DNA from 3 places in the Streptomyces sp. NPDC052107 genome. Region 2 is predicted to be linked to each of the others. Evidence: riboswitches for the same ligand, from Rfam matches in the RefSeq annotation. Region 2 holds a riboswitch; each other region holds the start of a gene.
What was found. Region 2 has a riboswitch for S-adenosylmethionine ahead of AB0M27_RS37775 (hypothetical protein). Riboswitches for the same ligand answer to the same signal wherever they lie in the genome.
Positions count from the first base shown of each region.

Region 1 (9,908 bases), on a different contig from region 2:
GATTAGCACTCGGCATGGTCGAGTGCAAGCGCCTACGGGGGTACGGCACCCCCGTCAGCCGCCCGCGAACACGCGCACCCCGGGCATGACGAAGGGCCCGCACCCCGAGTGAGGTGCGAGCCCTTCGAAGATGAACGAAGAACGTCGCTGACAGTCGACGCGTGCTTCAGCTGGTCGCCAGCCGGACCATGTCCGCCTGCGGGCCCTTCTGGCCCTGCGAGATCTCGAAGTCGACCCGCTGCCCCTCTTCCAGGGTGCGGTAACCGTCCATCTGGATCGCGCTGTAGTGGACGAAAACATCCGCACCACCGTCGACCGCGATGAAGCCGTACCCCTTCTCCGCGTTGAACCACTTGACGGTGCCCTGAGCCATGCCTAACTCCCCTATTACTGGCCCTTGCACAGATCCACACTTCGCGGACCCGGGTCAGACCTCACCCCCCATCGGTCGGGGGCGTGCGCCGGAACGCGTCGACCGCGGCTGAATGTATCTGTCCAACTGCCGTCTGCAACAGGTCAATCGGACGAGAATTCTGGACGGGAACGGTCCGGAATGTGCGGAGAATTCGCCTGACTTCAGGGCAAGTCAGGCTCCACAAACCGCCACAAAAGCCGCATAAAACCCGCGCACTTTGGCTACTTCTTGTCGGGCGTGCGGCATGAATACAGGGCCCTTGACCGGTGGTCCGAGAGCGCGTTCCCCAACTCTACCGCGCTCAATCACACAGAATTGCCTCCTCCGCTTCTCTCACGGAGGAGGCAATTCGATGAACAATGCGTAACTGACGTTACCCTAGGTAACGATCAGCCGCCGGCGACGGCCGGAATGATCGAGACGCCGGCGCCGTCCGGGGTCGCCGTCTCCAGGCCCTGCTCGAAGCGCACGTCGTCGTCGTTGACGTAGACGTTGACGAACCGGCGCAGCTTGCCCTGGTCGTCCAGGACGCGCGCGGCGATGCCGGTGTGGTTCTTCTCCAGGTCGGCGATGACCTCGGCGAGGGTCGCGCCCTCCGCGGCGACCTCGGCCTGCCCGCCGGTGTAGGTGCGCAGGATGGTAGGGATGCGAACGGTCACGCTCATGCGAGGCCAGCCTCTCGGAAGGAGTCCAGGGTCGGTCGGATGGTGGCGGTGAGGCCGGTCCCGGCCACCGCGTCCAGCGTCTTGAGTCCATCGCCGGTGTTGAGGACGACCGTGGTCTTCGCCGGGTCCAGGACGCCGTCCTTGAGCAGCTTGCGGGTGACGCCGACGGTCACACCGCCCGCCGTCTCCGCGAAGATGCCCTCGGTGCGGGCCAGCAGCTTGATGGCGTCGACGACTTCCTCGTCCGTCACGTCCTCCACGGCACCGCCGGTGCGGCGCGCGATGTCCAGGACGTACGGCCCGTCGGCCGGGTTGCCGATGGCGAGGGACTTGGCGATGGTGTTCGGCTTCTGGGGCCGTACGACGTCGTGCCCGGCCTTGAAGGCGGTGGACACCGGTGAGCAGCCCTCGGCCTGCGCACCGAAGATCTTGTACGGCTTGTCCTCGACCAGACCGAGCTTGATCAGCTCCTGCAGACCCTTGTCGATCTTCGTGAGCTGGGAGCCGGAGGCGATCGGGACCACGATCTGGTCGGGCAGCCGCCAGCCGAGCTGCTCGCAGATCTCGTACGCGAGGGTCTTGGAGCCCTCCGCGTAGTACGGCCGCAGGTTGACGTTGACGAAGCCCCAGCCCTCGCCGGCCGGGTCACCGATCAGCTCGGAGCAGAAGCGGTTCACGTCGTCGTAGTTGCCCTCGATGCCGACGAGCTCGCCGCCGTAGACCGCGGCCATGACGACCTTGCCCTGCTCCAGGTCGTGCGGGATGAACACGCAGGAGCGCAGGCCGGCGCGGGCCGCGGCGGCACCGACGGCACCGGCGAGGTTGCCGGTGGAGGAGCAGGACAGGGTGGTGAAGCCGAAGGCGCGGGCGGCCTCCAGGGCCTGGGCGACCACGCGGTCCTTGAAGGAGTGGGTCGGGTTGCCGGAGTCGTCCTTGACGAACAGGCCGCCGGTGACGCCGAGTTCGGCGGCTAGGTTGTCGGCCTTGACGAGCTTGGTCCAGCCCGGGTTCAGGTTCGGCTTGTCGGCCACGTCGGCCGGAACGGGCAGCAGCGGCGCGTACCGCCAGATGTTCGCGGGGCCGGCCTCGATACGGCGGCGCAGCTCTTCGGTGTCGTAGGCGGAGAAGTCGTAGGCGATCTCCAGCGGGCCGAAACACTCCTCGCAGGCGAACACCGGGCCGAGCGGAACGCGGTGTCCGCACTCGCGACAGCTCAGGGCCGCGGCGGGACCGAGGTCGACGGTGGAATCCGTGGAGCTTGCAACTGTCTGCACAGCCATGGAGGCGAGGCCCTTTCTCCTCATCTTCCTCACGACGCACCTCGCCGTGAGACGGATTTGGCACCTTCCCTAGCCGGGAGCCTCGCGGAGCGATCGAGCCTGATCAGGCCGATCTACGAGTACCGACTGGAGGGTTGCCGGGGCTTCATCGGGCCGTGTCCCTCTGCCCCTCTGGATGAGCGGTATGCGGTTGTGGACGCGTGCTGACCCCCGACATGCGATGGTCACCGGCGTTGTTCAAGACTGTAACCGAAGGCCAGGACAGTTGAGATAGTCGTCCGAACCGCGAGATGGATCACACGGTGCAGCCCGTGCGATCACGAACAGTGAGGAGCCGCAGACCGTGCTGGAAGAAGTCGAGCGCTGGCTGGCCACCCGCTCCTGGTCCGTGGCCGATCGCCCGCTCCACCGCATCCTGTGCGCCAAGCAGCGCACCGGCCAGACGATCAGCGTCGTACTGCCCGCGCTCAACGAGGAGGAGACGGTCGGCGACATCGTCGCGATCATCAGGCACGACCTCGTGGAACGGGTCCCGCTCGTCGACGAGATCGTGGTGGTCGACTCCGGCTCCACCGACCGCACCTCCGAGGTCGCCGCCGCCGCGGGCGCGCGGGTCGTTCACCGGGACGAGATCCTGCCCCGCATCCCCGCCGTCCCCGGAAAGGGTGAGGTGCTGTGGCGCTCGCTTCTGGTGACCAGTGGGGACATCGTCTGTTTCATCGACGCGGACCTGAAGGAGTTCTCCTCCGACTTCGTCTCCGGGATCGTCGGCCCGCTGCTCACCGAGCCCGGGGTGGACCTGGTCAAGGGCATGTACGACCGCCCGCTCGCCGGGACGGCCGGGCAGGGCGGACGGGTCACCGAGCTGATGGCCCGCCCGCTGCTGAACATGCACTGGCCGCAGCTGGCCGGATTCGTGCAGCCGCTGGGCGGCGAGTACGCGGCCCGGCGCTCGCTGCTGGAACAGCTGCCGTTCCCGGTCGGGTACGGCGTGGAGCTGGGCATGCTGGTGGACGCCCTGCACCTGGTGGGTCTCGACGCGCTGTCCCAGGTGGACGTGGGCGTGCGCAAGCACCGGCACCAGGACGGGCAGGCGCTGGGCCGGATGGCCGCCGCGATCTACCGCACGGCCCAGCTCCGGCTGGCCCGCGGGCATCTGATCCGCCCCTCCCTCACCCAGTTCGAGCGCTGCGAGGACGGCTTCGAGCCACGCACCTACTCGGTGGACACCGAGGAACGGCCGCCGATGGTGGAGATCACGGAATATGCCGAGCGCAAGGTGGCGTGAACCGGTCGTATACGGGGGCGTGCCGGGCGTGGCCGTGCGTTTGAGCGTTTCCGGGCCGGGCTAGGTTGAGGACCATGGCTTCCACGCAGGGTGCTGCCGAGAAGGCTCGGGTGCTGGTCGCGTCCAATCGCGGCCCGGTTTCGTACGAACTGCGCGAGGACGGCTCGCTGGCCGCCAAGCGCGGCGGCGGCGGGCTGGTGTCGGGGCTGTCGGCCATCGGGCCGAACGCCAACGCGGTCTGGGTGTGCGCCGCGCTGAGCGACACGGACCGGGAGGCGGTACGGCGCTCCCACAACGGGCGCCGGCTCTCGGTCGAGGCGACCGGCGGACAACTGGTGCGGATGCTCGACATCGACGCGACGGTGCACGCGGACGCCTACAACGGCATCGCCAACTCGGTGCTCTGGTTCGTCCACCACATGCTGTACCAGACCCCGCTGGAGCCGGTCTTCGACGCGGAGTTCCGGCGGCAGTGGGCGTCGTACGAGGCCTACAACCGGGCGTTCGCCGAGGCGCTGGCCGAGGAGGCGGCCGAGGGGGCGGCGGTCCTCGTCCAGGACTACCACCTGTGCCTGGTGCCGGGGATGCTCCGCGAGCTGCGCCCCGATGTGCGGATCGGGCACTTCTCGCACACGCCGTGGGCGCCCCGGGAGTACTTCGAGCTGCTTCCCGAGGACATCCGGGAGCAGCTGATGGCGGGCATGCTCGGGGCGGACCGGGTGGCGTTCCTGACCTGGCGGTGGGCGACGGCCTTCCAGAAGTGCGCGGAGGGTCTGGACCCCGAGCGTTACCGCGTGACCTGGCCGTCGGGTGCCCCCAGGACGATCGAACATCTGCGCAAGGGCCGGGAAACCCTGATCGGCGTGCACTCCCTCGGCGCCGACGCCGACTTCCTGCGGGTCCGCGCGCACCAGCCGGACGTCGAGGAGCGGATGGCGGCCCTGCGGGAGGAGATCGGCGAGGGTCGCAGGACCGTCGTCCGTGTCGACCGCACGGAGCTGTCCAAGAACATCGTGCGCGGCCTGCTGGCGTACCGGCAGCTGCTGGAGGAGCACCCCGAGTGGCGGGAGCGGGTGGTGCATCTCGCGTTCGCGTATCCGTCGCGGCAGGACCTCATCGTGTACCGGGAGTACACCGCCGCGGTCCAGCGGGTGGCCGAGGAGATCAACTCGGCCTTCGGTACGGCTGGTTGGACGCCGGTCGTCCTGCACGTCAAGGACGACTTCGCACGCTCCCTGGCCGCGTACCGGCTCGCCGACGTGGCGCTGGTCAACCCCATCCGGGACGGTATGAATCTGGTCGCCAAGGAGGTACCGGTCGTCTCCGACCAGGGGTGTGCGCTGGTGCTGTCGCGGGAGGCCGGGGCGTACGAGGAACTGCGCGCCAACGCGTTCGTGGTGAACCCCTACGACGTGCTGGAGACCGGGCGGGCCCTGCACGAGGCGCTGTCCCTGCCGCCGGAGGAGCGGGCGGACCGCACCAAGAGGCTGGCCGCGGCGGCCACCGCGCTTCCCCCGGCCCAGTGGTTCCTGGATCAGCTGCAGGCGCTGGAGGAGCTTCAGTCCAGCTGAGCGGCGAGGGTCCGCAGCAGGTGTACGACACCGGCCGGGCCGTCGACCACCATGTCCGCCCGTTCCGCCAGCTCCGTGACCTCCGTGCTGCCGCTGCAGACCAGGAGGCCGGGGACGCCGTCGGCGCGGAGTTCGTCGACGGCGTCGAAGGCGGGGAGGTCGCCGAGGTCGTCGCCGGCGTAGAGGACGGACTCGGCGCCGGTCCTGCGGACGTGGTCGGTGAGGGCCACGCCCTTGTCCATGCCGGGCGGGCGGAGCTCCAGGACCAGGCGGCCGGGTTCGACGATCAGGCCGTGGCGGGCGGCGAGGTCGGTGAGGGGGCCACGCAGGGCCGCGAACGCGGCCTGCGGGTCGTCGGCGCGGCGGGTGTGCACCGCGACCGCCCGGCCCTTCTCCTCGATCCAGGTGCCGTGCCAGGCGCCGGCGCGGTCCAGCACGCCCGGCAGCTCGGTGCGGGCCGCCGCGGCGCCGGGGTGCGGGGGCGGGGCGGTGACGGTGGCGGTGACGGCGTCCCAGCGTTCGGCGCCGTAGTGGCCGAGGACGGTGAGGTGCTCCAGGCCGGGGACGCCGCTGAAGCCGCCGTAGCGGACCGCGACGGCGGCGGGGCGGCCGGTGATCACGGCGACGGAGGCGACCTTGGGGGCCAGGGCGGCGAGTGCGGGTACGGCCTCGGGGTGGGCGCGGGCCTGCTCGGGGTCGGCGACGATGGGGGCCAGAGTGCCGTCGAAGTCCAGACCCACAGTCGCTGCGGACGGCTTCGCCAGGAGCGCGGCGAGGCCGTCCCGGCCGGGCTGGGTCCGCGGGGTCGGCAGAGGGTCCATACAGCGACACTATCCAGCGCGGGCCCAGAACACTCCTGGGGCTGCGCCCCTGGACCCCGTTTCCCACCCACCCGTCTCGGTCGGCTGGAAAGGCGCCCTGCCAGGCACACGCGCCGCGAGCCGCCACACGGGTGGGCGCAGCGGCGCCCTGCCTGCGCCGGTAAGCGCCCCACACCCGGCCAGAGGGTGCCTGCATCCCGAGCTCAGCGCTCCGTGCGCCGGGACTCCCGTACCCTCCGCAGGCGGTTCACCGTCACCGGGTCCGCCGCCAACGCTCTCTCGTCGTCCAGCAGCGCGTTCAGCAGCTGGTAGTAGCGGACCGGGGACAGGCCCAGTTCCTCGCGTATCGCTCGTTCCTTGGCGCCGGGGCCGGGAAAGCCGCGGCGCTCCAGCGCGAGGATGGCTTGTTCGCGGGGGGCGAGTTCCATGCAGTCACCGTAGCGGTGGGGTCTGACAGGGCCGCTCAGTTCTTCTCAGTTCTTCGCGCTGCTGTCCGCCGCCGTCGCCGTCGCCTGGAGGCGGGTCAGGACGCCGGCGGGGTCGCCGCCCGGGGCGACGGCCTGGCCGATGTTCTGCTTCACGGCCGCGCTGACCGACGCCCAGGTGGTCTTGCCGACGGGGTAGAGCTCGGAGGTGGCCAGCTGGTCGAGGAAGGGGTGCAGGGCCTTGTCGGGGGCGGAGTCCGACGCGCTCATCGCGTTGGACGCGGAGCCGGTGACCGGGAGGAGGCCGTACTCGCGGGAGAAGGCCAGGACGTTCTTCTCCGTGTAGACGAAGTCGAGGAAGTCGCCCATCTGGTCGCGGTGCCCGTTCTGTTTGAAGGCCATCATCCAGTCGGCGACGCCCATGGAGGCCCTGGCCGTGCCGGTGCGCCCCGGCATCGGGACCATGCCGAACTCCACGCCCTTCTTCTCGGCCTGCTGGATCAGCGTGGGGTGCCCGTTGAGCATGCCGACCTGACCGTCGGCGAAGGCGGCGAAGGCGGTCGCACGGTTGAGCTTGCCGGGCGCGACCGGCCCGGTCAGGCCCTTGTCGACCAGGTCGTCCTTGAGCCAGGTGAAGGTCTGGACGTTCGGCGCGGAGTCGATGGTGTAGGCGCCGATGTCGTCGGTGTAGCCGTTGCCGCCGTTACTGCCGTTGCTGCCGCTGAGCAGCCACTGCATGGTCTCGGCCTGGGCCTCCTCGGGGCCGAGCGGCAGCGCGAAGGGGTACTTCACGCCCTTATCCTTGAGCGCCTTGGCGTCGGCGGCCAGCTCGTCCCAGGTGGTGGGCGGGGTGATGCCGGCCTTGGCGAACAGGGTCTTGTTGTAGAAGAGCACGCGCGTGGAGGCGGCGAAGGGGATGCCGTACTGCGTGTGGTTCCACTGCCCGGCCTCGGTGAGCTGGGAGAGGAAGTCGGCCTGGGTCCGGATGGAGAGCAGGTCGGAGGCCGGGTAGAGCTTGCCGGCGGCCGCGTAGTCGGCGTAGGCGCCGATCTGGGCCAGGTCGGGGGCGTGGCCGGCGGCGACCATGTCCTTGACCTTGGCGTCGACGTCGTTCCAGGAGTACACGCTGACGTCGATCTTCACACCGGGGTGCTTGGACTCGTACTCCTTGGCCAGGGCGTCCCAGTACTTCTGGGAGCTGTTGGCGGCGGAATCGCCGTAGTCGGCGGCGACGAGTCTCAACGTGACGTCGGAGGAGCCCGTGCTCCCGCAGCCGCCGAGGACCATCGTCATGCCCAGTGCGGACACCACCGCGATCGTTCCTGCCGTACGCCGACGCACCCTCAAAGCCCCAACCCTGCTGTCTGACCGTTCAATATATGGACACATAAGGTCTACACCACGTGAGTGGACTAGACCTCTCGCGGGTGGGAGGGCCACACTAGGGCCCGTGGTGAGACATGTCATCGCCCTGGACGTGGGCGGTACCGGGATGAAGGCCGCCCTCGTCGGTGACGACGGCGAGCTGCTGCACCGTGCCCGCCGCGCCACCGGACGCGAGCGCGGTCCGGACGCGGTGGTCGCGACGATCCTCGACTTCGCCGCCGAGCTGCACGCGTACGGCGTGGAGCGCTACGGCGAGGCCGCCGCCGCTGCCGGCATCGCGGTCCCCGGCATCGTCGACGAGCAGCAGGGCATCGCCTCCTACGCCGCCAACCTCGGCTGGCGGGACGTACCCCTGCGCGCGCTGCTCACGCAGCGGCTCGGCATCCCCGTCGCCCTCGGCCACGACGTGCGCACCGGCGGTCTCGCCGAGGGCCGGATCGGCGCGGGCAAGGGCGCCGACCGGTTCCTGTTCGTGCCGCTCGGCACCGGGATCGCGGGCGCCATCGGCATCGACGGCCGGGTGGAGGCGGGCGCGCACGGCTTCGCGGGCGAGATCGGCCACGTGGTCGTACGGCCCGGCGGGATCGTGTGTCCCTGTGGGCAGCACGGCTGCCTGGAGCGGTACGCCTCCGCGTCCGCCGTCAGCGAGGCCTGGGCGGCGGCCTGCGGGGACCCGGGCGCGGACGCCGCCGACTGCGCCGAGGCCGTCGTGTCCGGCGACCCGAACGCCGTCCGCGTGTGGCAGGAGGCGGTCGACGCGCTCGCCGACGGCCTGGTCACCGCGCTCACCCTGCTGGACCCGCGCACCCTGATCATCGGTGGCGGCCTCGCCGAGGCGGGGGAAGTGTTGTTCCAGCCCCTGCGGGACGCCGTCCGGCGCCGGGTCACCTTCCAGAAACTGCCCAGCGTCGTCCCGGCCGCGCTCGGGGACACGGCCGGCTGCCTGGGCGCGGGCCTGCTCGCCCGGGATCTCCTCGACACCGCCGGCCCCGTCCGCACCGACCCCGACCCCGACCCCACCGACCCCTCGGAGGTAACTGCCTGATGGCTCCCAGCTTGGTTCTCGCAGGTGCTCGGGTGGTGCTGCCCAGCGGGGTCCTGGACGACGGGCGTGTGGTCGTCGAGGGTACGAGGATCGCCGCCGCCGCTCCCGGAGACGCCGAGGTGATCGACGTGACCGGCCACTGGCTGGTACCGGGGTTCGTGGACATCCACAACCACGGTGGCGGCGGTGCGTCCTTCTCCGGTAGCGCCGAGCAGATCCTCACCGCGGTCCGCACGCACCGCCTGCACGGCACCACCACCCTGGTGGCCTCCACCGTCACCGACGAGATGGACCTGCTGGCCCGCCAGGCCGGGCTGCTGAGCGAGCTGGCCGAGCAGGGGGAGATCGCCGGTATCCACTTCGAGGGGCCGTTCATCTCGCCGTGCCGCAAGGGCGCGCACTCCGAGGAACTGCTGCTCGACCCGGACCCGGCCGAGGTCCGCAAGCTGATCGACGCGGCGCGCGGCAAGGCGAAGATGGTCACGCTCGCGGCGGAGCTGCCGGGCGGCATCGACTCCGTGCGGCTGCTCGCCGAGCACGGCGTCGTCGCGGCGATCGGGCACACGGACGCCACGTACGAGCAGACGGTCGAGGCCATCGACGCGGGCGCCACGGTCGCCACCCACCTGTTCAACGCGATGCCGACCCTGAACCACCGGGCGCCGGGCCCCATCGCCGCCCTGCTGGAGGACGAGCGGGTCACGGTCGAGCTGATCAACGACGGCACGCATCTCCACCCGGCCGCGCTGGAGCTGGCCTTCCACCGCGCGGGGGCGGAGCGGGTCGCGTTCATCACGGACGCGATGGACGCGGCCGGCATCGGCGACGGGCGTTACATGCTGGGCCCCCTGGAGGTCGAGGTCAGCGAGGGGGTGGCCCGGCTGGTGGAGGGCGGCTCGATCGCGGGCTCCACGCTCACCCTGGACCGCGCGTTCAAGCGGGCGGTGACCGTGGATCAGTTGTCGGTCGAGGACGCCGTACAGGCCCTGTCGGTCAACCCGGCCCGTCTCCT
Region 1 covers NZ_JBFAWG010000003.1:184,923-194,830, forward strand. The annotation lists gene AB0M27_RS04625 (cold-shock protein) at 167-373, opposite strand; gene AB0M27_RS04630 (MoaD/ThiS family protein) at 805-1,080, opposite strand; gene thrC (threonine synthase) at 1,077-2,360, opposite strand; SAM riboswitch class I at 2,378-2,542, opposite strand; gene AB0M27_RS04640 (glucosyl-3-phosphoglycerate synthase) at 2,704-3,648, shown strand; gene AB0M27_RS04645 (trehalose-6-phosphate synthase) at 3,723-5,219, shown strand; gene otsB (trehalose-phosphatase) at 5,207-6,040, opposite strand; gene AB0M27_RS04655 (DUF3263 domain-containing protein) at 6,244-6,468, opposite strand; gene AB0M27_RS04660 (extracellular solute-binding protein) at 6,514-7,776, opposite strand; gene AB0M27_RS04665 (ROK family protein) at 7,919-8,896, shown strand; gene nagA (N-acetylglucosamine-6-phosphate deacetylase) at 8,896-9,908, shown strand, end outside.
Region 1: linked by a shared signal. The riboswitch ahead of thrC (threonine synthase) and the one ahead of AB0M27_RS37775 (hypothetical protein) in region 2 are both predicted to bind S-adenosylmethionine.

Region 2 (9,908 bases):
GGTCTCCAGCACCGAGGCCAGGCCGACTCCCACCAGTCGGTTCACGTCGGCTTGCGCCAGGCCGTCGAGGAGGGCACGGGACGCGGCGGCGAAGAATGCCTCGGGCTGCGCGGCGGCATCGTAGACCGCGCTGATCGCGGCATCCTGCCCGAAGGCCAGCCGGGCGACGCTGCGAGCATGGGTGACATCGCCCGCGACGGTCCGTACACCGTCCACAGCCGAAAGATCGGCGTACTTGGCCGGATCACGCACGACCGCCGTGACCTGGTGACCACGGCTGCGGGCCTCCGCGACGGCGGCCCGGCCCGCCCTGCCTCCGGCGCCGAAGACAACGATCTGACTCATGACTTCCCCCTTGAATCCGCAGGCCGGGCCCGAACGCCGGCCGCTCCCCCGCACGATAGGGAAGGCCATGGTTACCAAGGGGATACCAGCTACTGTGAGGCGGTGACCGAGCCACTGGATCCCGACATGTTCGACCCGCTCTGCCCGTCCGATCTCTCACCGATCCGCTTCGGCGACAAATGGGCAGGGATGATCATCCGCTGCCTCGAACAGGGACCGCGGCGGTTCTCGGAGTTGCGGATCCCGCTGGGCGGCATCACCGCCAAGGTCCTCACGCAGTCGCTCCGAGCACTGGAGCGTGACGGCCTGGTCACCCGCACGGTCCACACTGAGCCGGCGCGCCGGGTCGAATACGCATTGACCCCGCTCGGCCGCAGCCTCCTTGTGCCGATGGCCTCAGCGTGCACCTGGGCAGCGGAACACTGGGACGAACTCATCGACGCACGCGAGGCGGCCACGCCGCTCGGCAACACCGGCTAGCACGACCGGCCGAGCCAGCAACCACTGGATCAGTGCTCCGACTCCCGGTCAGGACACGACCCCGGAGCGACTCCACATCGACCACGACCGTGACCGAAGGGCTTGAATCCCTCGTCTCGCGGAAGTCATCGGACTCGACGGCAAGACCGCTATGCGCTATGCGGACTCCGCCCCGGGCCTGACTGCAGCAAGCCGCCGAGACAGGCCCAGCGAGTTGACCACGAACCTGCGGGTCCATCCCTCAGAATCAGAGACCCGACCCATGGGTTCGCCCTGAAGAACCCTCAGTTCGCCTGAACTCGCGGGGATCTCGGCCCGGTCCTCCCGAAGCTGCCGCGAAGTGACAAGTAGCCGACGGTTTCCCCACGCCGTCGGCGCTCGGCCCGGTACGCGGTCCACGCAAGTTCCCCCTGCGGCGCGGAGCGCCAGGGCGTTCCGGTGCGGTCGCAACACTCGGCGTAGCTCAGATCGGGGGCCAAGGAACAGCCCTTCTGGACCGTGCGGCAACGGCCGGTCGGAGCCGCGGGGATGGTCCCTACTCGCGCTCCAGGTCCAGGGGGTTGTCGTCGGCGTCGATGTACTGCTCGGTCTTGGTGTAGCCCATGGCGAGGCTGTTGCGGCGCCGCCTGCCGATGGAGATCACGCGCAGTTCCAGGCGCTTCGTCCAGCCCGCCACGTCGGCCGGGGAGACTGGCCCGACCTCGCACTGGTTCAGCCAGAGCACGGGGTCGAAGCGGTCCGAGGTGCCGGTGAGAGCGTCCGCAAGGTTGAAGGCGATGTTTCGGCGGGCGTGGAAGTCCTGGTCGTCGGATTCAGCGATGGCTGCGGAGATGGTTTCGTAGTCGGCGCGGCTCATCTGTCGGTTCGTGGCCATGGGGCCCCTCCTGGCTTGAGGTGGTTGCTGTTCGGGGGTACGGCACGGGCCGCCGGACTCGGATGTCGAGTCGGACGGCCCGCACGCAGGGGTGCGTATGAATCACGCAGCGATGGACGTGCGCTGTCCTCCGATGGCGCGGGCGCTGCTCAGGCGGGCGGACTGACCGGCGCTGTCTCTGGCCCGGCGGGCGGAGGTGCCGTAGGAGGACGTGCGGGAGCCCTTCCAGGCGCCCTTCGTCTGCTCCCCGCACCCGCGGGGATGGTCCCAACAGCGTCACGCACGAGGACCGCGCCTATGTCGGTCGCGCCGCCGTCGCAGGACAGCAGACGCCAGGCGCCGGAGGTCCAGGCGAAGACCGCGTGCTGGCCGGAGCACCGCCCCAGTTCACGCGCCGCCGAGTCGTTCAGGCCGGCGATGGCGACGCTCTGCTCGATGTGCGTGCCGTGCGCATCGCCTCCCGCTGCGGGTCACCACACGAGCCCTCGCCGGTCGAGCTCGTCGAGGAGCCGGGCCTGGGCGCGGGCGTTGTCTTCGGCAAGGGTGGGACGGCCGTGGGGGTCACACGCCGTGACGAGGTGGAGGGCGGCGGCGCCGGCGGGTTCCGGGAGTTTAGGGAAAGGGCCCTCGGTCGTGCCCCGCGGACGCGGTTTGACCCGTACCGTTCGGTCCGGGAATCGGATGTCGAGGACCGTCCGCCGGTAGAGTTCCCAGTTCGGGGGTGTGGTCGCAGCGTCAGTGACCTGCATGAGGGCCTCCTGTGGACGAAGGACCCCCTTACCCACCGGCAGGGAGATCGGTGCTCGCTCCCACAGGGCCGTGGGAGTCGGTCCTCGGCGCGATCGGCGTCGTGACCGAGCGGAACCATGCCACACCACCGGTCAAGGGGCAAAGCGTTGTGGATCACATTGTGCAAGATCCGGACGGGTGTTACTTTCGCGCCCGGTCACGAGTTCCAGCGTCAAGCCCCGGCTTGCTGGATGACATCCGTTTGCCGCGGATGCCCCGGGGGCGACCAGCCCAGCGCGCGGTGCGTTGGGAAGCCGCAGATCACCGGGGTGCGGACGTGCACTACCGGGGTCCATCGACTCCGGAAGGTTGACCGCCCGTGCCGGTTTCCGACGCGATCCCCGAATTGCCGACGGGGCGGCAGGCCCAAAAGCCTGAGCCGACACCCGGACCCGCCATGTCCGCAGTCGCAGAGCCGGGCCGCGTGGGCCTGGTGGCCATCGGCCTTGACGCTGGACGGGCGCTGTTCTGCACGGCTGAGGCGAGTGGCTCCGGCCGACCTGGAACTGACGAGATCTTCGACGAGTGGCTCGACAGCGGATTCGACGTCGCCTTCTACCGCAGCTCGGACCGCCCCCTTCAGGCGCGTGCTGTAAGCCAGGGGGAGCGTGTTCCCGGATCGCTGATCAGCAGCCGTATCGGAAAGGCCCGGTTGGAGTCGGTCTGCCTGAATCCTCGTCGGCGCGCACCCGTCGGGCCTCGGGAGCCGGACCCGGTGTCTGCGGAGGGCGAGGAGGCCGACGGAACCGATGCCCGTACGGGTGCCGGCATGCCCGGCATCCGCCGGGGAGACGAGGAGGACAAGCGGCGGTACGCGAAGGTGGAGTACCAGGAGGACACCGGCTGCGTTCTGACGGTCGTGGACGACTTCGCCGAAGGAACGGGGAAGGAGTCGGCCCATCACCTGGGCGGCGACATCACCTCGGACACCGACGGAGACTGGTTCGAAACGCTCACCACCCTCACCGAACTCGCCCAGGCAAGGCTGGAAAGGGAGGGGTGGGCCCCGGACGGTCCATGGCAGATCCAGTGGTGGTGCAGCTCGTGCGACGTCACGGACCCGCCGTACGAGACCCTTGAAGTGTTCGAAGAGTACGGCTTCGATCCGGACGAGATCACGCAGCACTATGTGTCCATCTACAGCCAGGGCAGCGACGGCTATTACACCGTCGAGTTCAGTGCGGAGCACCGGGGAGAGGACCACGTCATGTACCTCCAGCTGGAACTGGATGCTGGCAGCAAGGAGCTGGGCAGCGGCAGTCTCGAAGAACTGCGGAGCCACTTGGAACAGGCGACGGAACGGGTGCGGGAGGCCGGCTACACCCCGCTCGACGGCGACTGGAGCGTCCACTGGACACGCTGCCACGTGCCTCTGACCGAGCTGTGACCGACTGACGGCCCCAGGCTGTCGTGCCCTGTGCCCTGTTGTTTCCGTCCAGCCGAAGGGCGGAGAGCGAGCAGCTGCCAGGCACGCGAGCAGTAGCGACGGGGCGCGGCTTTGACAGCACCTGCCCCGGGTCCGTGAGCTTGTGCTCAGGCTTGGGCAGACTGGTCACTGCTGCTCCTCATCCGCTCTCGTACACGGTTGACCACTCGGCGTCCGAGGCGCCCGCAAGCGCCGGCAGTAACTGCTGCGAAGAACGTGCAGGCGCTGGCCTTGGAGTCGTCTTCGCCTACGAAGCCGTAGTAGGCGACGCCCACGCTCAGAAGGGTGCACAGGAGGCCGAAGAAGAGCGTGAGGCTGGCTTCGATTAAGCCGTCGCGCAGCTCGAGCCACAACACTCGGGTCGGGTCAGGGGTTGTGGTGACGGTCGGAGGGGCTGGGTTCAGGGATGTGTTGGTGTCCATGGCCTTTAGTGGACAGCACATCCGGTGCCTGGAGGGCATGAGGCGAACGGTCCCGCAGCATTCCGATCAAGGCAGATCACCGCCGTACATGGCGGGTCGGCCGAACAGGACGGCGTTGTACGGCATTGTTCGGTGAAGTTCGGTGAGATTCGCTGCGGTTGTTCTAGCCTTGCCTCCAGATGCTTACCGGTGGGGGTACAACATGGCTGGTCAGAGCGATGATTCTCATGTGCCGAGCGCGACGTTCGACGAGGAACTGCAGGCGTTCGCTGCGGAACTGAAGGATCTGTGGATCGCAAGCGGGGCGCCTGCCTTGCGGAAGGTGGCGAAACTCGCACCTGCCTCCCGCCCGTTGTCACCTTCGGGTATCAGCGAAGCCTTGAACGGCACGCGACTGCCGGAACTGAGCTACCTGATCGCCTTGGTCCGCATCCTGCTCAGCATCGAGGACGGCAAGCCAGCTCAGCGCGATGATCCGCGTGTTCAGCACTGGACTCTCCGGTGGCAGGAGATGAAGCGCCTCAAAGAGCGCAAGCGCACCGCCACTGCCTCATCGGTGCCCGCCACATATCTTGAGCTTCAAGAAGTGGAGGAGCGCTCAGGGACCAGTGCTCTCCCCCCGGCCGAATCGAGCGAATCGGCCGAGACCCCATCAGAGCAAGCACATCCCTCGGCTGACCAGCACTTGCCGCTCTCGGCGGCCGCGCAGTCTTGGCAGACAGAACGAGGCGAACTGCGCCGCGCGCTCGAAGCAGCCAATACTCGTATTCAGGACCTGGTCACTGCCCTGTACGACCGCATCCCGGACGCAGGTCACAGCCTTGGGCCCACCGGCACGTGTTGGGCGATTGCGTTCTCACCTATCGCGGACCTGCTCGCCTGCCCTGGCGCCTGGGAATATGACCCGGACTCCGTACGGTTGTGGGACACGGCCATTGGCCGTCCTGTTGGGGCGCTTCTCCCGCACCCGGGGGAGATTAAGGCATTGGCATTCTCATCAGATGGCAGGTTGCTTGCCAGCGGATGCAAGCAGGGATCCGTACGGCTATGGGACCCCGCCACTGGCCTCCCCCTTGGGGACACTATTCCAACCGGAGACAGCGATGTCACGGCCCTTGCGTTCTCGCCTGACGGCAGTCTGCTCGCCACAGCAAACAGTGACGGTCCAGCGCTGGTCTGGGACGTTGCTCTGGGCCGCCACCAAGCCAGTCGGCCCTTCGGCCTGCACAGCAGCGGAGTGGCATTCTCGCCCGACGGCACCCTGCTCGCCGTCGCAGATAACTCCCAGGGAGTATCTCTATGGCAGACGGCGGACTGGAGCGAAGGACCGAAGCTCTTTGGAGACCAGCCCCTCCTACCACAAAACGTGGCGTTCTCCCCTGACGGACACCTCCTCGCGTGCGGATCTCTCAACGGCTCAGTGCAGCTGTGGAATCCGTTTACTGGGCAATCCATCGGAGAGCCGCTGAAAGGTCGCGGCAAGGGTTTCAACTCCCTCGCCTTCTCCCCAGACGGGAGCCTGCTCGCCGTCACCGATGGCGATGACGTGCGGCTATGGAACGTGAACACTCGCACCATGATCGGGACCCAAGGTAGGGATCCTCGCCCCAGTGTCTGGTCAGTGGCGTTTTCCAGGGACGGCCGCTTGATGGCCACGGGCGAGAGCACACGGGTGCGCCTGTACAGGCCTCCTGCCGGCTGGCCAGCTACCAGCCGGCCAGCCTCCGCAAAACGGCGTCGCACATGGCGCCTGAGCAAGTGAAATGCCAGCGCACTAACTTGATCTTTAACCTGTGCGGCGGGGCTTCGGGGTGGTTGTCTTCTTCTTTGGTCGCCTTGCTGGCTGTGCCTTCTTGGGTGTGTGCACGTCGTGGCGTGGTGCGGGACGGGTGTTTTTCCGGCCCGGTGGCCGGCCGGGACCGGGGAGGGTGGGTTTCGGTGCTCTGGCCGGGCAGGCGGCCGGTGGGCGGATGTGCCGGAAGTCGCGGCGGACGCGGGCGGGAGTGAGCCTGTCCGGAGGGCTGGGTTTCTCCCAGGGGTGACGCCGGTCGGCTGCGAGTGGGCGGGCCAGACGCAGTTGGGTGTAGGCGGCGAGGATCAGCCAGGTCCAGCGGTCGGCGGCCTCGGGTGTGCGGATCTTCGGAGCGGTCCAGCCGAGGGTCTGTTTGAACAGCCGGAAGGTGTGTTCGATGTCGAAGCGTCGCAGGTAGGCCTGCCAGAGACGGTCGGCGTCCGTCGCAGTGGCGTCGGTGCCCGACCACCACAGCCAGACCGGCTTCGGTGTTGCTCCGCTGGGCAGGTGGTCGATGTCCAGGCGGATCACCGTCCCCTCGACGACGGGGAGGGTGCCGTCGGCGACTGCCCAGGAGGAGCGGTGGGTGAGCCTGGGGTGCAGCCGGTCCCAGGAGCGGGCTCTGGCGGTGCCGTAAAGACGTGTGTCGGTGACAGTCTCGGTGTCCGGGGTGCCCCAGGTGTCGGGCTGGCCGAAGACGAACTCGCTGCCGTGCGGGGCGGTCGGCCCTGGGTGCGAGGCTGCCGGGGCGGGACGGCCCGCCGCAGGACACGGTCCGAGCGCATACGGGCCAGCACTTGCACCGGCAGGTCCCTGAGCAGGAACGCGAGACGGGGTGCGTCGTAGCCGGCGTCCGCGATGATGAGGATCTCCGGGTCGCCTTCCTGCCATTGGCCTGCCCTGATCAGCGTCTCGAGCAGTTCGCGCAGTTGCCGGGCGGTGACGGTGGCGGTGTCGTCCCCGGGCACCAGGCGCAATGCGTCCAGCGGAGCGGTCCAAGAGCTGCGGCCCGGCTCGAGTGCGCAGATGATCGAGTACGGCCAGCCGGGAACCGGAATGTGCTGGTCTTTGCCCCGGCCATAGGTGTGACACAGGATCCGTTGCGGTGAGGTGTGGGCATTGGGGCGCAGCCAGCAGGTGATGTCGACGGCCAGGACCAGCCGGCCATCGACGGCCCGTGGCAGTGGCACCGAGGCCAGGACCCGCCGCAGACGGTCGGCATCGACCCGGCCGCGGGCGACGGCTGAGTAGAGTCCGCCATGGCCTCGGCGGTGTTCGCCGACCAGTGACAGCTCGGGCAGTGACCTCACCGGCCCGTCGCCGCACAGGACAGCATCAGCCAGCTCGAACAACGCATCCGAACGAGCGGTGAGACAGGAGTAGAACTCGCCCCGGAAGCATGACAGTTGCGCCAAAGCGTCTCGGCGTGTGTCGCGATGCAGCAGACTCATCCCCACGGCCTTCGTTCTGAAGATGTGTGTTCCTTGGTCGGAGCACATGTTCAGACGAAGGCCGCTTCCGTGTACGGCGGATACCGGACCGAGTGATCAAGTTCGACGCACCATTCGACGTCGGACGTTAAAGATCAAGCTAAGGGCTGTCCCGTAACTGTGGTCGCGGACAGCCACAGCCTCGTCAGATGCTCGGGTTTCTCCACAGATGCCGCTCCTCCAGGGTCCCGAACCGTACGTCGCCGCGTTCGAGGTCGACGAGGATGGGCCAGCAGTCCAACAGCTGCTCCCTCACATCACGCGAGGCGAGGTACTGCACAGAGTTGTAAGGCACGATCAGGAGGCCGTTGTTCTCGCGGACTCGCTCTGTGTCGATGGCGAGAGGCGGCTCGTCGTCGCGCTGGCTGGCCGCGAGAAATGCCACCGCGAGCTGCAGGGCTTCGTCCTGCTCCACCATTCGTCTCCAGTCCGTCGGCTCGACGAAGGCACCCTAACCATCCTGGGATGATCTTCGCGTGGCTGGTGTGATCACGGCGTCGGAGCCGTCCTGGATAGTCGTCCCGGGCCCTTTCGGTCCCGCCCCGCGGCCGGGAAAATCGGGTCGGTGCCCGTCCGGAGGACGTCGACGGTGCTTGGTGCCGAACGTTGAGCCCGCTGGATAGCCCTCCGGACAGGCTCACTCCCGCCCGCGTCCGCCGCGACTTCCGGCACATCCGCCCACAGGCCGCCTGCCCGGCCAGAGCACCGAAACCCACCCTCCCCGGTCCCGGCCGGCCACCGGGCCGGAAAAACACCCGTCCCGCACCACGCCACGACGTGCACACACCCAAGAAGGCACAGCCAGCAAGACGACCAAAGAAGAAGACAACCACCCCGAAGCCCCGCCGCACAGGTTAAAGATCAAGCTAAGGGGAACCCGGCAAAATTGCCGGGTTCCCCTCAACGAGGCCCTTCTCAGCTCAACGGCGTTGAGCGACGCGGGGGCGGAACGGCCCGCAGCAGCTCCCACAGCGGCCGCGAGCCGGCCGCCCACACGCCCAGGGTCTGCCGGCCGACCACGTGCAGGCGCTGCTGCTTGGCAAAGGTCACCGCCGGCGCAGTCACCCGCCCGTTCGTCACGATGCCCGCGACGTCCGCCCCGTGCACCTGCCGAGCCGTCCCGTTGAGCACCTGCAGGTCCGGAGTGCCCACCGCCGAGCCGCGGGCACCGTTGCGGCGGTGCTTACACTGAATCACCCAGCGCCGCCCGTACGGGTCGGTCGCCTTCACATCCGCGCCCAGATCTCCGCCGCCACCGACCCGCTGAGCGTTCTGGCACCCGTCCCGGCGCATCAGATCCCGTATCGCTTCCTCGAACCGGGAGTGGTGGAGCGCGTCCAGCGGCGGCAGCCCGTAGCGCAGCCCCTGCGCCCGGACCGCTTCCCACCGCGCCCTCTGCTGACGGCTGTACAGCCAGCCCCCGACCGCCAGCACGGCGAGCACCAGGAGCACGAGGAGGACCCACCAGTGGGCCAGCAGCCAGTTCACCACCGCCACGACTAACGCGATCACCACGACCGCCGCCAGCAGTAAGCCGATCAGCTGGGCATCCCTCTGCTGCCGCCTGCTCGGCCGTCGCCTACGCCGCCGCGCCGGCGGCCGCCGCCCACTCACCGGGTCCCCTGCGGGGACGGGAACCGGATCGGATACGACACGGTCGGCGTCGGCTGCGGCCTCTGCTGCCACGTCGGCGTCGTGTCGAACCGGATCGGGTAGTGGACCGTCGACCGCGAGCCCGGCGCCGTCTTGCCGCCCGCCCCGTCCGCCGCAGCGTGGCCGTTGCCGAACCCGACCACGGCTAACGCGAACACAGCGAAGATCGTCATTTCTCGTCTCGCGCCCGGAGCCCACCGCGAATGCCCGCGAACCGGTGTCCCGTCAGAGCGCACGTACGGCCGTACCCAAGGCATGGCTGCCCTCCCCCTCGTAGCACCATCGCTCCAACCAGCCATATTGACAGCCCGCACTGACAACGCCTCAGGAGTTGCGGGGCTCCGCCCCCACACCGCGGCCCTCTCGGAGGGGGCCGGGGGAGGCGGGTGATCTTGCGGTGTGTGGGTGGTGACTGGTGGGTGGGTCGGGGTGCACTCCCTCCACGGACGGGCCCCCGGAGGGCAGCACACCCTGCGACAACGGACCGGCCGGGGGATACGCGGCTGCTTCATACGGCACGGGGCGTGCCAGACCCAGCAGTTTGTAACTGCGCGGTGGACGGTAGTTCGAACTTGCCGTGTGGCGGAGGCGTAGCTTCTCGTAGCGTGCTACCGGTCGGCGCGTAGGTGGAGAGGGC
Region 2 covers NZ_JBFAWG010000070.1:18,498-28,405, reverse strand. The annotation lists gene AB0M27_RS37795 (NAD(P)H-binding protein) at 1-345, opposite strand, end outside; gene AB0M27_RS37790 (helix-turn-helix domain-containing protein) at 448-825, shown strand; gene AB0M27_RS37785 (hypothetical protein) at 1,361-1,699, opposite strand; gene AB0M27_RS37780 (DUF3293 domain-containing protein) at 2,170-2,448, opposite strand; SAM riboswitch class IV at 2,644-2,751, shown strand; gene AB0M27_RS37775 (hypothetical protein) at 2,886-3,875, shown strand; gene AB0M27_RS37770 (hypothetical protein) at 4,022-4,336, opposite strand; gene AB0M27_RS37765 (WD40 repeat domain-containing protein) at 4,539-6,098, shown strand; partial or broken gene AB0M27_RS37760 (NF041680 family putative transposase) at 6,123-7,579, opposite strand; gene AB0M27_RS37755 (YrhB domain-containing protein) at 7,764-8,036, opposite strand; partial or broken gene AB0M27_RS37750 (transposase) at 8,240-8,476, shown strand; gene AB0M27_RS37745 (restriction endonuclease) at 8,534-9,232, opposite strand; gene AB0M27_RS37740 (hypothetical protein) at 9,229-9,444, opposite strand.

Region 3 (9,908 bases), on a different contig from region 2:
CCGCTTCAACACGCTCCTGGCCTTCCTGCGCCACCTGGACGACCCCGCCGAGCAGGCATCGGTGCTGCGCCGTCGGCTGGACTTCCTTCAGACTCCGGCGAGCTTCTTCTACCGGCAGGGCGAGCCGGTGCGCGCGGAGGAGGCCGGGGACCTGTTCCGCGAAGGCATGCTACGGGTCACCCGGGCCACCGGGAAGGCGGAGCGGGCCTGGCTGCGCGAGGCCATCGAAACGCTCGGCGCATCCAACTGACCTGCTGGAAAAGAGGATTGGGCGTCACCCGGTCCGGGTCAGCTGCGCCCGCACGTACTCCCGCCACTGCTCGGTGAACGCTGCCGGTGTGGTCCCCAGCACCTTCCTCAGCGCGTCCTCGACCGCGCCCGCCCGCTGTTGACGGGTGCCGACGGCACGGTAGAAGGCGTCGAGCCGGGCCTGGCCCCAGTGGTCGGCGATCATCCGGCAGGCCAGCCAGCCGCCCTCGTAGGCCCGGGCGAGCTCGGCCGGGTCGCTGGTGAAGCCGAAGTCCTTGTCGGTGGGGAGCTCGGTGGGCGGGTGGCCGTCCTGGACGGCGCGGGTGAGTTCCGGCGCGGCCTCGGTGGGGGTGCGGCCGGTGCCGAGGTAGCCGATCCAGTCCGCGTAGCCCTCGGAGAGCCACAGCGGGGTCGCGGCGGTGGTGTGCGCGCGGGTGGCCACATGGGTGGTCTCGTGGGTGAGCACGACCTGCTTGCCGAGGTCGCCGAGGATGGCGTACGCCTCCGGGTTGACCACCACCCGGTCCGCAGGCGCCTTGCCCGAGCCGCCCGCCTCGCCGGTGGTGACGGCGGCGATCCCCCGGTAGTCGGCGGCGGGCGAGCCGAGCAGCTCCGCCATGCCCTGCAGGGACCGCGGGACCAGGACGACGACATGGCGGGTCCAGTCGGTGCCCCAGACCCGGGAGACGGCCGGTACGGCGCGGTCGGCCAGCGTGGCGTATCCGCGTAGCCGGGCGGCCGTCCGGCCGGTGCCCAGTACCAGACTGTGCGCACCCTTGACGGCGGTCACCGGGCCCTGGTCCCACAGCTGCTGCCCGCCGTTCTTGGCGGGCCTGTCGGCGGTGACGTACCACTTGCCGTCGGCGGTGCGGCCCAGGGTGAGGGTGCGGCGGACGTCGACGGGGGCCTTGTCGTACCCGGCGACGCGGTAGCTCAGGTCGGCGTCGGCGGTGGCGCCGGCGGTGGTCTGGTGCACGGCGGTGACCCGGTAGGTCCAGGAGGCCAGCGGGAGGGCGCGCAGCCGGGTGTACTCCGTGCGGGTGCCCGTCGCCCCGTACGCCGTCTCGTCGTGCCCGAGGAGCGCGGCCGAGCGCCGGTCGAGCAGCTGCTGCACCTCGGTGCGGGCGGAGTCGGCGGGGGTGCCGCCGCAGCCGGCCAGGGGCAGCAGCAGCCCGAGCCCCACGGCCCCGATGCTCCACGCCCGCCTGCGACCAGCCACTTCCCGATCGTAACGGCGCGCGGCGCGTTCAGGGCCTGGTGACCGAGGAGATCGGCATCATCCCGACCGGGTCGTAGCGCACCGCGGCGCCCGGATAGGGGGCGTGGATGACCTGGCCGTTGCCCGCGTACATCCCCACGTGGCCGGCGTCCGAGCGGTAGATCACCAGGTCGCCGGGGCGGGCCTGGGAGAGCGGGATGTGCCGGCCGGCGAAGCGCTGCTCCTGCGAGGTGCGCGGCAGCTGGATCCCGGCGTGCGCGTACGACCACTGCATCAGGCCCGAGCAGTCGAAGCCGGAGGGGCCGCTCGCGCCCCACACATACGGCCGGCCGAGGGCGGAGCGGGCGGCGGCCACCGCGGCGGCGGCGCGGGCGTCGGGGGCGCCGGCGCCGGTCAGGTCGGACAGGTAGGACAGGTCCATGCGGCCGGAGTCGTCGGAACGCGAGGCACGGCCGAACGCGGCGCGCTCGGCGGCCGGGAGCAGGTTGAGCAGCTTCTGGGCCTTGGCGAGCTTCTTCTCCACGGTCCGCTTGTGCGCGGCCACGGCCTTGCGGCTGCTGTCCAGCTCGGCGAGCTTCCCGGCCGTCTCCGTGCGCTCCTGGGCGAGCTCCCGCAGTGCCGACTGCAACTCCCGGAGCTGCCCGGCCTGTTGGCTGGTGATGCGGTCGAGGGTGGACGCCTTGTCGAGATAGTCGTCGGGGTCGCCGGAGAAGAGCAGGGCCACGGCCGGGTCGATGCCGCCCGCGCGGTACTGGGCTCCGGCCAGCGAACCGAGCTGCTCGCGCAGGGTGTTGATGCGCTGCTGCTGCCGGGCGATGTGGTCCTGGGCGTCGCGTACCTCGCGGCGCAGCGTGCCGGCGCGCTCCCGGGCCTTGTCGAAGGCCTGGGTCGCCTGCTCGGCCTCCTGGTAGAGCCGGTCCACCTCGGCACTCGTGTCGGTGTGCGGAGCCGCGTGCGCCGGTACGGCGCCGAGCGCGGCGGCCGCGGCCGACAGGACACACAGGGCGGCGGCGCCCCGGTCGAATCCGGAGGAGGCAAAACGGCGATGAGACCCCACGGCAGTCCTTCTGCTGGCGGACGAAGACCGCTTCCCCGGCGCCTGGGGACGGGGAGGCCCCGGCGCCGGGGAAACGCGGCAGACAGTAGCCGTGCGCGAGGGGCCCGACCAACGGCCGTGGCGGCGACATACGGTGACGCCCCGCCGCTGGCCCAGGTCAGTGGCGGGGCGGGGCGTCAGTTCCGGTCCAGGGGATTCGCCCGTTCGGGCGCCCCCGCGCGAGCGTTTCCCGCGGGATCGCGGGGGTATCAGACCCGGTTTCGCGGGGGTGTTGTGCCAGGGGCGTCAGACCCGGACGCCGAACTGGAAGGGCATGTCGGACATCGCCTCGTAGCGGACCACGGCACCGGTGTGCGGGGCGTGCAGCACCTGGCCGTTGCCGGCGTACAGACCCACGTGGTGCAGGTCGCCGTAGAAGAAGACCAGGTCGCCGACCTTGAGCTGGCTCTGGTCGTAGATCCGGCTGCCGATGTTGGCCTGCGCCTCGGAGGTGCGCGGTATGGAGACGCCGGCCTGGGCGTAGGCCCAGGAGGTCAGGCCCGAGCAGTCGAAGGAGGAGGGGCCGGAGGCGCCGTAGACGTACGGCGAGCCGATCCTGCTCTGGGCGGCGGAGAAGGCCGCCGAGGCGCGGCCCGAGGCGGGCGGGGCGTCGCCGAGGTTCACCCGCTGGCTGGAGGAGCGGTCGGCGCGCGCCTGCTGGGCGGCCAGCTCCTGCTTCTCCTTGGCCGTCAGGGTGTTGAGGAGCTTCTGCGCCGCGGCGAGCTTGCCCTGGACTTCCTTCTTCTTCTCCTCCAGCTGGGTGCGCGTGGAGGAGAGGTCCTTGAGCTTGTCGGCGGCCTCGGCGCGCTCCTGGGCGAGTTCGCGCTGTTTGTCCTGAATCTTCTTCAGCGCGTCGACCTGCTGGGCGCTCAACTGGTCGAGCGTGGAGGCCTTGTCGAGGAAGTCGTCCGGGTTGGAGGACAGGAAGAGCTGGACCGAGGGGTCGATGCCGCCCGAGCGGTACTGCGAGGTGGCCAGCGAGCCGAGGCCGTCGCGCAGCTTGTTCAGGTCCTGCTGACCGCGGGCGACGTTGTCCTGGATCGTGGATATTTCCTTCTGCAGCTTCTGCTGCTTGTCCTTCGCCCCGTTGAACTTCTCGGTGGCCTGCTCGGCCTCCTGGTAGAGCTTGTCGACCTTGGCCTTGACCTGGTCCTTGGTGAGCTTCTGGCTCGGCGCGGCGTTGGCGGCGTTCGCGCTCAGGACGACGGCAGCCGCGGCTGCGGTGGTCAGCACGGTCACGCGAGCGCGACTCTGCTGCTTGGGTCGACGGTGGGACGCCACGGAGGACGAACTCCTTCTTGTGAGTGATCACCCGTTCGGAGGTTCGAGCCATGACCCTAGTGACCCACTTGTGATCAGATCAAATCCTCACACCAAAAAACCTCGTCACACAATGCATTCTTTGCACACAAGTCACATGCGGTGAGGCGTGGTTGACACTACGTTGCGTGATGATCAACCCAATTCGGGCATTGCATGCGCCCGTTGGACCTTCAGGACAGTCGCTTCAGAAGCACCGCAGAGGCGACCGGACGGGCACCCGCTCTGGCGACTCCGTCGGCCACCTCCCGGTCGGTGGAGACGACGATGACCGGACGGCCCGGCGGCTCCGCGCGCACGAGCTGCCGGATCAGCTCGTCGGCCGTGACGCCCGGCTTCGAGAACAGCACCCGGACGCCGCGCGGCGGCGCCAGCAGCACCGGGGCGGCCAGTTCGGCGCCGTCGAAGACACAGGTCACCTCGGCGCCCGTCTGCGCGGCCAGTGCGGAGAGCTGGCCGAGGAGCCGGAGCCGCTGCTTCTCCAGCGGCATCTGCGGATAGCCGGTCTTGGTGACGTTGTAGCCGTCGACCACCAGATGCGCCTGCGGCAGCGCCAGCAACTGGTCGAGGATGCCCGGATCGTTCTCCGACAGGGCGCGCGCCGCGATGTCCTTCGGTGTCATTCGTCCCGGTTCGACCGCATCCACGGTCTCGGCGGGCCGTACGAACACGGGCGGCAGGGCGAGTTCGCGCCGCAGCCCCTGGGTCGCGTCCAGCAGGGTGTCGAGCAGCAGCCGTACCCGCATGTCCTCCACGCTGCGGCCCTCGCGGGCGGCACGGCGGGTGGCCTCCAGCGCGGCCTCGGCCTCGCCGAGGCGTGCCCTGAGCCGGCGGGACTCGCTCTCGGCGGCCGACACCTGCAGGTGCGCCTCGGCGCGCACGGCGGCCATCTCGCCCTGGGCCTTGCGCAGGGCGGCCTCGCCCCGCTTGACGTCACTGAGGGCGGCCCGGAGCTTACGGTGCAGCGACTCCGCTTCCTTCTTCGCCGACTCCAGCTCCGTACGCAGCCGTTCGGTCTCGGCGCGGGTGTGCTCGCGGGCCCGGGCCAGCTCGGCGCGCAGCCGCTCCAGCTCGGCCCGGCTCTCCTCGTCGGCGCGCTCGGCGTCCGCGCGCTGGACCTCCTCGCCGACCGCCGTGACCAGCTTCACCCAGCCCGTCGGGCGCAGTACATAGGCCGCGGCCGCCACGTCGAGCGGATCCGCGGCCGGGAGCGGCGAGCCGGAGTCGAGTGCGCCGGCGAGTTCCGGCTGCGCCTCTCTGAACTTCTCCCCGATCCGCTGCCGGAACAGCGCATCGGTCTCCAGCGCCGCCGCCATGGCGTTCCCGGCGAACTTCGCCCGGCGACTGGGGGTGAACCGGGCGTACTGCCTCAGCTGGGCGGGCAGTTCCGAGACGGTCAGCCGACCGAAGCCGTCCGAGATGATCTGGACGACTCTGCGGCGCACCCCGTCGGGCAGCGGACGGTCAAGCACCTCAGCGGTGCCGTCGCCCGGCCCCCCGCCTGTGGTCTCCACCATCCGTCACACCCCACTATGTCAACTTCTTCGGGGCCGCTCCGCTCAGGAGCCGGCGCCCGGCCTGTCCACGAGTTCCACCTGGTCCACCGCGTTGCACCAGCGGCACCGCACCGACTCGATGGTCTCACTGACCACCTCGCGCTCCTCCACGGTCGGCTCACCGGCCAGATCGAGGTGGACGTACTCGACGACCTTCGAGGAACGCGTCACGTCGAACCGGGTGAGGTTGCCGCACAGGGCGCAGCGCCATCGGGTGGTGGCGGTCGGCAGGGGAACCGTCATCGTGGCTGTCCGCTTCCTTGTCGTAGTCGCTCGCCGCGCCGCCGGCCGACGCGTGTGGCCGTAACCCTACGGCCTGGCGGCAACTCGCCGCTGGTCCGTCCCCGGCGGCGAGGCGGTCTGTCCGCTTGCGTCCCGTTACGCCATGCTCTGTATTCATGATCAGCCAGTGGAGCACGGCGGCCGGCAGGGCCTTCAGAGCGGTCCGGAGCAGCTCGGCACCCATGACGTACGGCCTCATCGCCCTGTGCTGCCTGCTCTTCGTCCTGGGCCCGGCCTCGGGGCTGACACCGGGATACGGCTCCCGGGACGGCCTGCCGGCCGCACAGCAGGCGTACTTCCGGCGCTGGGGCGTGGTGCCGGCCGAGCTGTTCGCCAAGCCGGTGCGGGACGCCCTGACCCCCGCCACGGCCCTGTTCGTGCACGGCAGCTGGGTGCATCTGCTCGGCAACATGCTCTTCCTCTTCGTCTTCGGCGCGATGACCGAGGAACGGATGGGCCGGGTCGAGTTCACCTTCTTCTTCGTCGGCTGCGGCTATCTCGCCCTGCTCGGCTACGCGGCCGCCAACGCCGCCTCCGAGCAGTCGCTGGTGGGCGCGTCCGGGGCGATCTCGGCGGTTCTCGGAGCGTTCCTCTACCTGTTCCCGCGCGCCCGTGTGACCAGTCTTCTGCCATTCCTGTTCTTCCTGCCACTGCGGTTCCCCGCGTGGGTCGTGCTGCCGTTCTGGGCGGCGCTGCAGTGGGCGGCGGCGGAGCAGAGCTCCGACGGCCCCGGGGTGGCGTATCTGGCGCACCTCGTCGGCTTCGGTCTGGGCTTCGGCTACGCGTGGGTCCGATACGGCCGTACGACTAGAGTGAAGTGCGCCCCAGCTCCGGCACCCGAGGGAGAGAACCAGCCGTGATCACCGCGATCGTCCTGATCAAGACCAGCGTGGACCGGATCCCCGAGATCGCGGAGCAGATCGCTTCGCTGGAGTCGGTGAGCGAGGTTTTCTCCGTCACCGGCACGTATGACTTGATCGCGATGGTCCGGGTGCGGCGGCACGATGATCTCGCCGATGTCATCCCCGGCCGGATCAGCAAGATCCCCGGTGTGGAGGGCACGGATACGCATGTGGCGTTCCGGACGTACTCGCAGCACGACCTGGAGGCCGCGTTCTCGATCGGCCTGGACAACTAGGGTTCGTCCCTGGTTGCCCGCGCCGTCCCCCCGCACCGTCCGGGTGCTGATCACACCGCCGGTACGCAGCGGCCGTCCTCCGTCCTGTACGTCCACTTCGCACCCTCGGTCACGAGTTCCCGGACCGCGGTGACGAAGCGGTCGACATGCTCGTCGGGGGTGCCCGCGCCGAAGCTCACGCGGATGGCGTTGAGGGACTTCTCGCCCGGCGCGGCCTCGGGGGCGCCGCACTCGCCCTGGGTCTGGGGGTCGGTGCCGAGGAGGGTGCGGACCAGGGGGTGGGCGCAGAAGAGGCCGTCGCGGACGCCGATGCCGTACTCGGCGGACAGGGCCGCGGCGAAGTGGGAGCTGTTCCAGCCCTCGACGACGAAGGAGATCACGCCGACGCGCGGGGCGTCGTCCCCGAAGAGGGACAGCACCTTCACCTGGGGAACCTCGGCCAGGCCCGCGCGGACCCCGGCGATCAGGTGCCGCTCGCGGGACACCAGGGCGTCCCAGCCGGCCTCGGTGAGCGCCTTGCAGGCCGACGCGATGGAGTAGGCGCCGATCACATTGGGCGATCCCGCCTCGTGCCGCGCGGCGCTCTCGTGCCACTCCACGTCCACGCCGCCGTCCTGCCGCCGGGAGACCGTGCGGCTGGCCCCGCCGCCCGCCAGGTACGGCTCGGCCGCGCGCAGCCAGTCGGTGCGGCCGGCCAGGACCCCGGAGCCGAAGGGCGCGTACAGCTTGTGGCCCGAGAAGGCGACCCAGTCGAGGTCCAGGTCACGGACGGACACGGGGTGGTGGGGGGCCAGCTGGGCGGCGTCCAGGACGATGCGGGCCCCGTGCGCGTGGGCGGCCGCCGCCAGCTCCCGTACGGGCCACAGCTCGCCGGTGACGTTCGAGGCGCCGGTGACGCAGACCAGGGCCGGGCCGTGGGGGTCGCGATCGGCGAGGGCCCGCTCCAGGGTCGTGACGGCCTGCTGCGGGGTGCGCGGGGCGTTGAGGTAGGTGACCTGGGCGTCCTGCCAGGGCAGCAGCGAGGCGTGGTGCTCGGTCTCGAAGACGAAGACCTGGCAGTCGGCGGGGAGAGCCCGGGCCAGGAGGTTCAGGGAGTCCGTGGTGGACCGGGTGAAGATCACCTGGTCGTCGGGGCGGCAGTCCAGGAACTCGGCGACCGTCTTACGGGTGTTCTCGAACAGGTCGGTGGAGAGCTGGGAGAGGTAGCCGGCGCCACGGTGGACGCTGCCGTAGTACGGCGCGTAGGCGGCTACGTCGTCCCAGACGCGCTGCAGGGCGGGGGCGCTGGCCGCGTAGTCGAGGGCCGCGTAGGTGACCTCGCCGCCGGTGACGAGCGGCACGGTGACATCCCGGCCCAGAACGGGCAGAGGGGAGCAAACGGACTGGTCGGAGGCAGCGGTGAAGACAGACATGGGTGGACTCCCGTGAGGACGTACGAGAAAAGGCGTACGTGGAGAAGCGAAAAAAAGGGTGTGCGGAGGCGGGGCTCGGCGGCCCTATCGCATTCGCTTGCTCACGGAAGGCTCCCTCGATGACCAGGACCCCTGGTCCCGCGCTCTCAGCAGCGCGCGAGGGGTCCGCGCTTGCCGTAGACCTCGCTGCCTACGGCCTGGTCCTCACCCGGGGCACCCCGCCACGGACGGAGGGTTGCCGGACAGCCGGCCGGGGCCGAATGGCTGTCACTCATGACCTGGTACAGGAACGTACGGGAAATGATCGTCGTCCCGCAACCCGAGTCCGGATTGCGGGACGATCCCCGGTGAGCACTAGGCGTTGCTCGCCGCCACCCACCGCTCCAGCGTCCGCTTCGCCGCACCGGAGTCGATCGACTCCGCCGCCGTCGCCATCCCGGCCCGCAGCTGCTCGGTCAGCGACGCGTCCGTGGGCCGCAGCGCGACGAGCGCCGCCGCCGAGTTCAGCAGCACCGCGTCCCGTACGGCGCCTGTCTCACCGTCGAGCAGGCGGCGGGCGACCTCCGCGTTGTACGACGCGTCCGCGCCGCGCAGGGCCTCCACGGGGACGAGGGCGATGCCGACGTCCCTCGGGTCGAAGGTCTGCTCGGTGACCTTGCCGTCCCGGACGACCCAGACCCGCGAGGTGGCGGTCGTGGTCAGCTCGTCCAGGCCGTCGTCGCCGCGGAAGACCAGGGAGGAGTTGCCGCGCTCGGCGAGGACGCCGGCCACGATCGGGGCCATCCGCAGATCCGCCACGCCGACGGCCTGGGCGCGGACCTTCGCCGGATTGGTCAGCGGACCGAGGACGTTGAAGGTCGTACGGATGCCCAACTGGCCACGGGCGGCGGCCACATGGCGCAGCGCCGGGTGGAACTTCACCGCGAAGCAGAAGGTGATCCCGGCCTCCTCGGCGACCTGCGGGACCCGCTCCAGCGGGAGGTTCAGATTGACGCCCAGCTTCTCCAGCACGTCCGACGCGCCCGACGCCGAGGACGCGGCCCGGTTGCCGTGCTTGACGACCTTCGCGCCGGTGCCGGCGACGACGATCGAGGACATCGTGGAGATGTTCACCGTCTTGGCACCGTCACCACCGGTGCCGACGATGTCGACGGTCTCCCCCGGCACCTCGATGACGTTGGCGTGGGCGTACATCGCGCGGACGAGCCCGGTGATCTCCTCCACCGTCTCGCCCTTGGCGCGCAGGGCCACGGCGAACCCCGCGATCTGCGCGTCCGTCGCCTCCCCGCGCATGATCCGGTCCATCGCCCATGCCGTGGCGTCCGCGCTCTGGTCCCGGCCCTCCAGCAGGGCGTTCAGTACCTCGGGCCAGGAACGGCCCGCCGCGGTGTCGCCTCCAGCGGGGGTCACAGCGCTCATCAGCCGCTCCTGGTGTCGTAAGAACAGTGTGATCCCAGCCTATCCACCCGCGGACACGGCGAAGGGCCCCGTCCGTAAGCCGGACGGGGCCCTTCAGCGTGGCGTGGCGACGCGGGGATCAGTGGTGGCCGTGGCCGCTCGTGATCTCCTTGTACTCGTCGACGGTCGGCTTCGGGATCTGGTTGTCCTCCCCGTAGTAGGCGCTGGACAGCTTCAC
Region 3 covers NZ_JBFAWG010000001.1:177,928-187,835, reverse strand. The annotation lists gene AB0M27_RS00870 (PadR family transcriptional regulator) at 1-250, shown strand, start outside; gene AB0M27_RS00865 (hypothetical protein) at 275-1,468, opposite strand; gene AB0M27_RS00860 (NlpC/P60 family protein) at 1,497-2,525, opposite strand; gene AB0M27_RS00855 (NlpC/P60 family protein) at 2,811-3,845, opposite strand; gene AB0M27_RS00850 (NYN domain-containing protein) at 4,058-5,401, opposite strand; gene AB0M27_RS00845 (hypothetical protein) at 5,444-5,683, opposite strand; gene AB0M27_RS00840 (rhomboid family intramembrane serine protease) at 5,839-6,582, shown strand; gene AB0M27_RS00835 (Lrp/AsnC ligand binding domain-containing protein) at 6,579-6,860, shown strand; gene AB0M27_RS00830 (aminotransferase class V-fold PLP-dependent enzyme) at 6,911-8,272, opposite strand; SAM riboswitch class IV at 8,435-8,551, opposite strand; gene trpD (anthranilate phosphoribosyltransferase) at 8,627-9,691, opposite strand; gene AB0M27_RS00820 (cytochrome bc complex cytochrome b subunit) at 9,810-9,908, opposite strand, start outside.
Region 3: linked by a shared signal. The riboswitch ahead of AB0M27_RS00830 (aminotransferase class V-fold PLP-dependent enzyme) and the one ahead of AB0M27_RS37775 (hypothetical protein) in region 2 are both predicted to bind S-adenosylmethionine.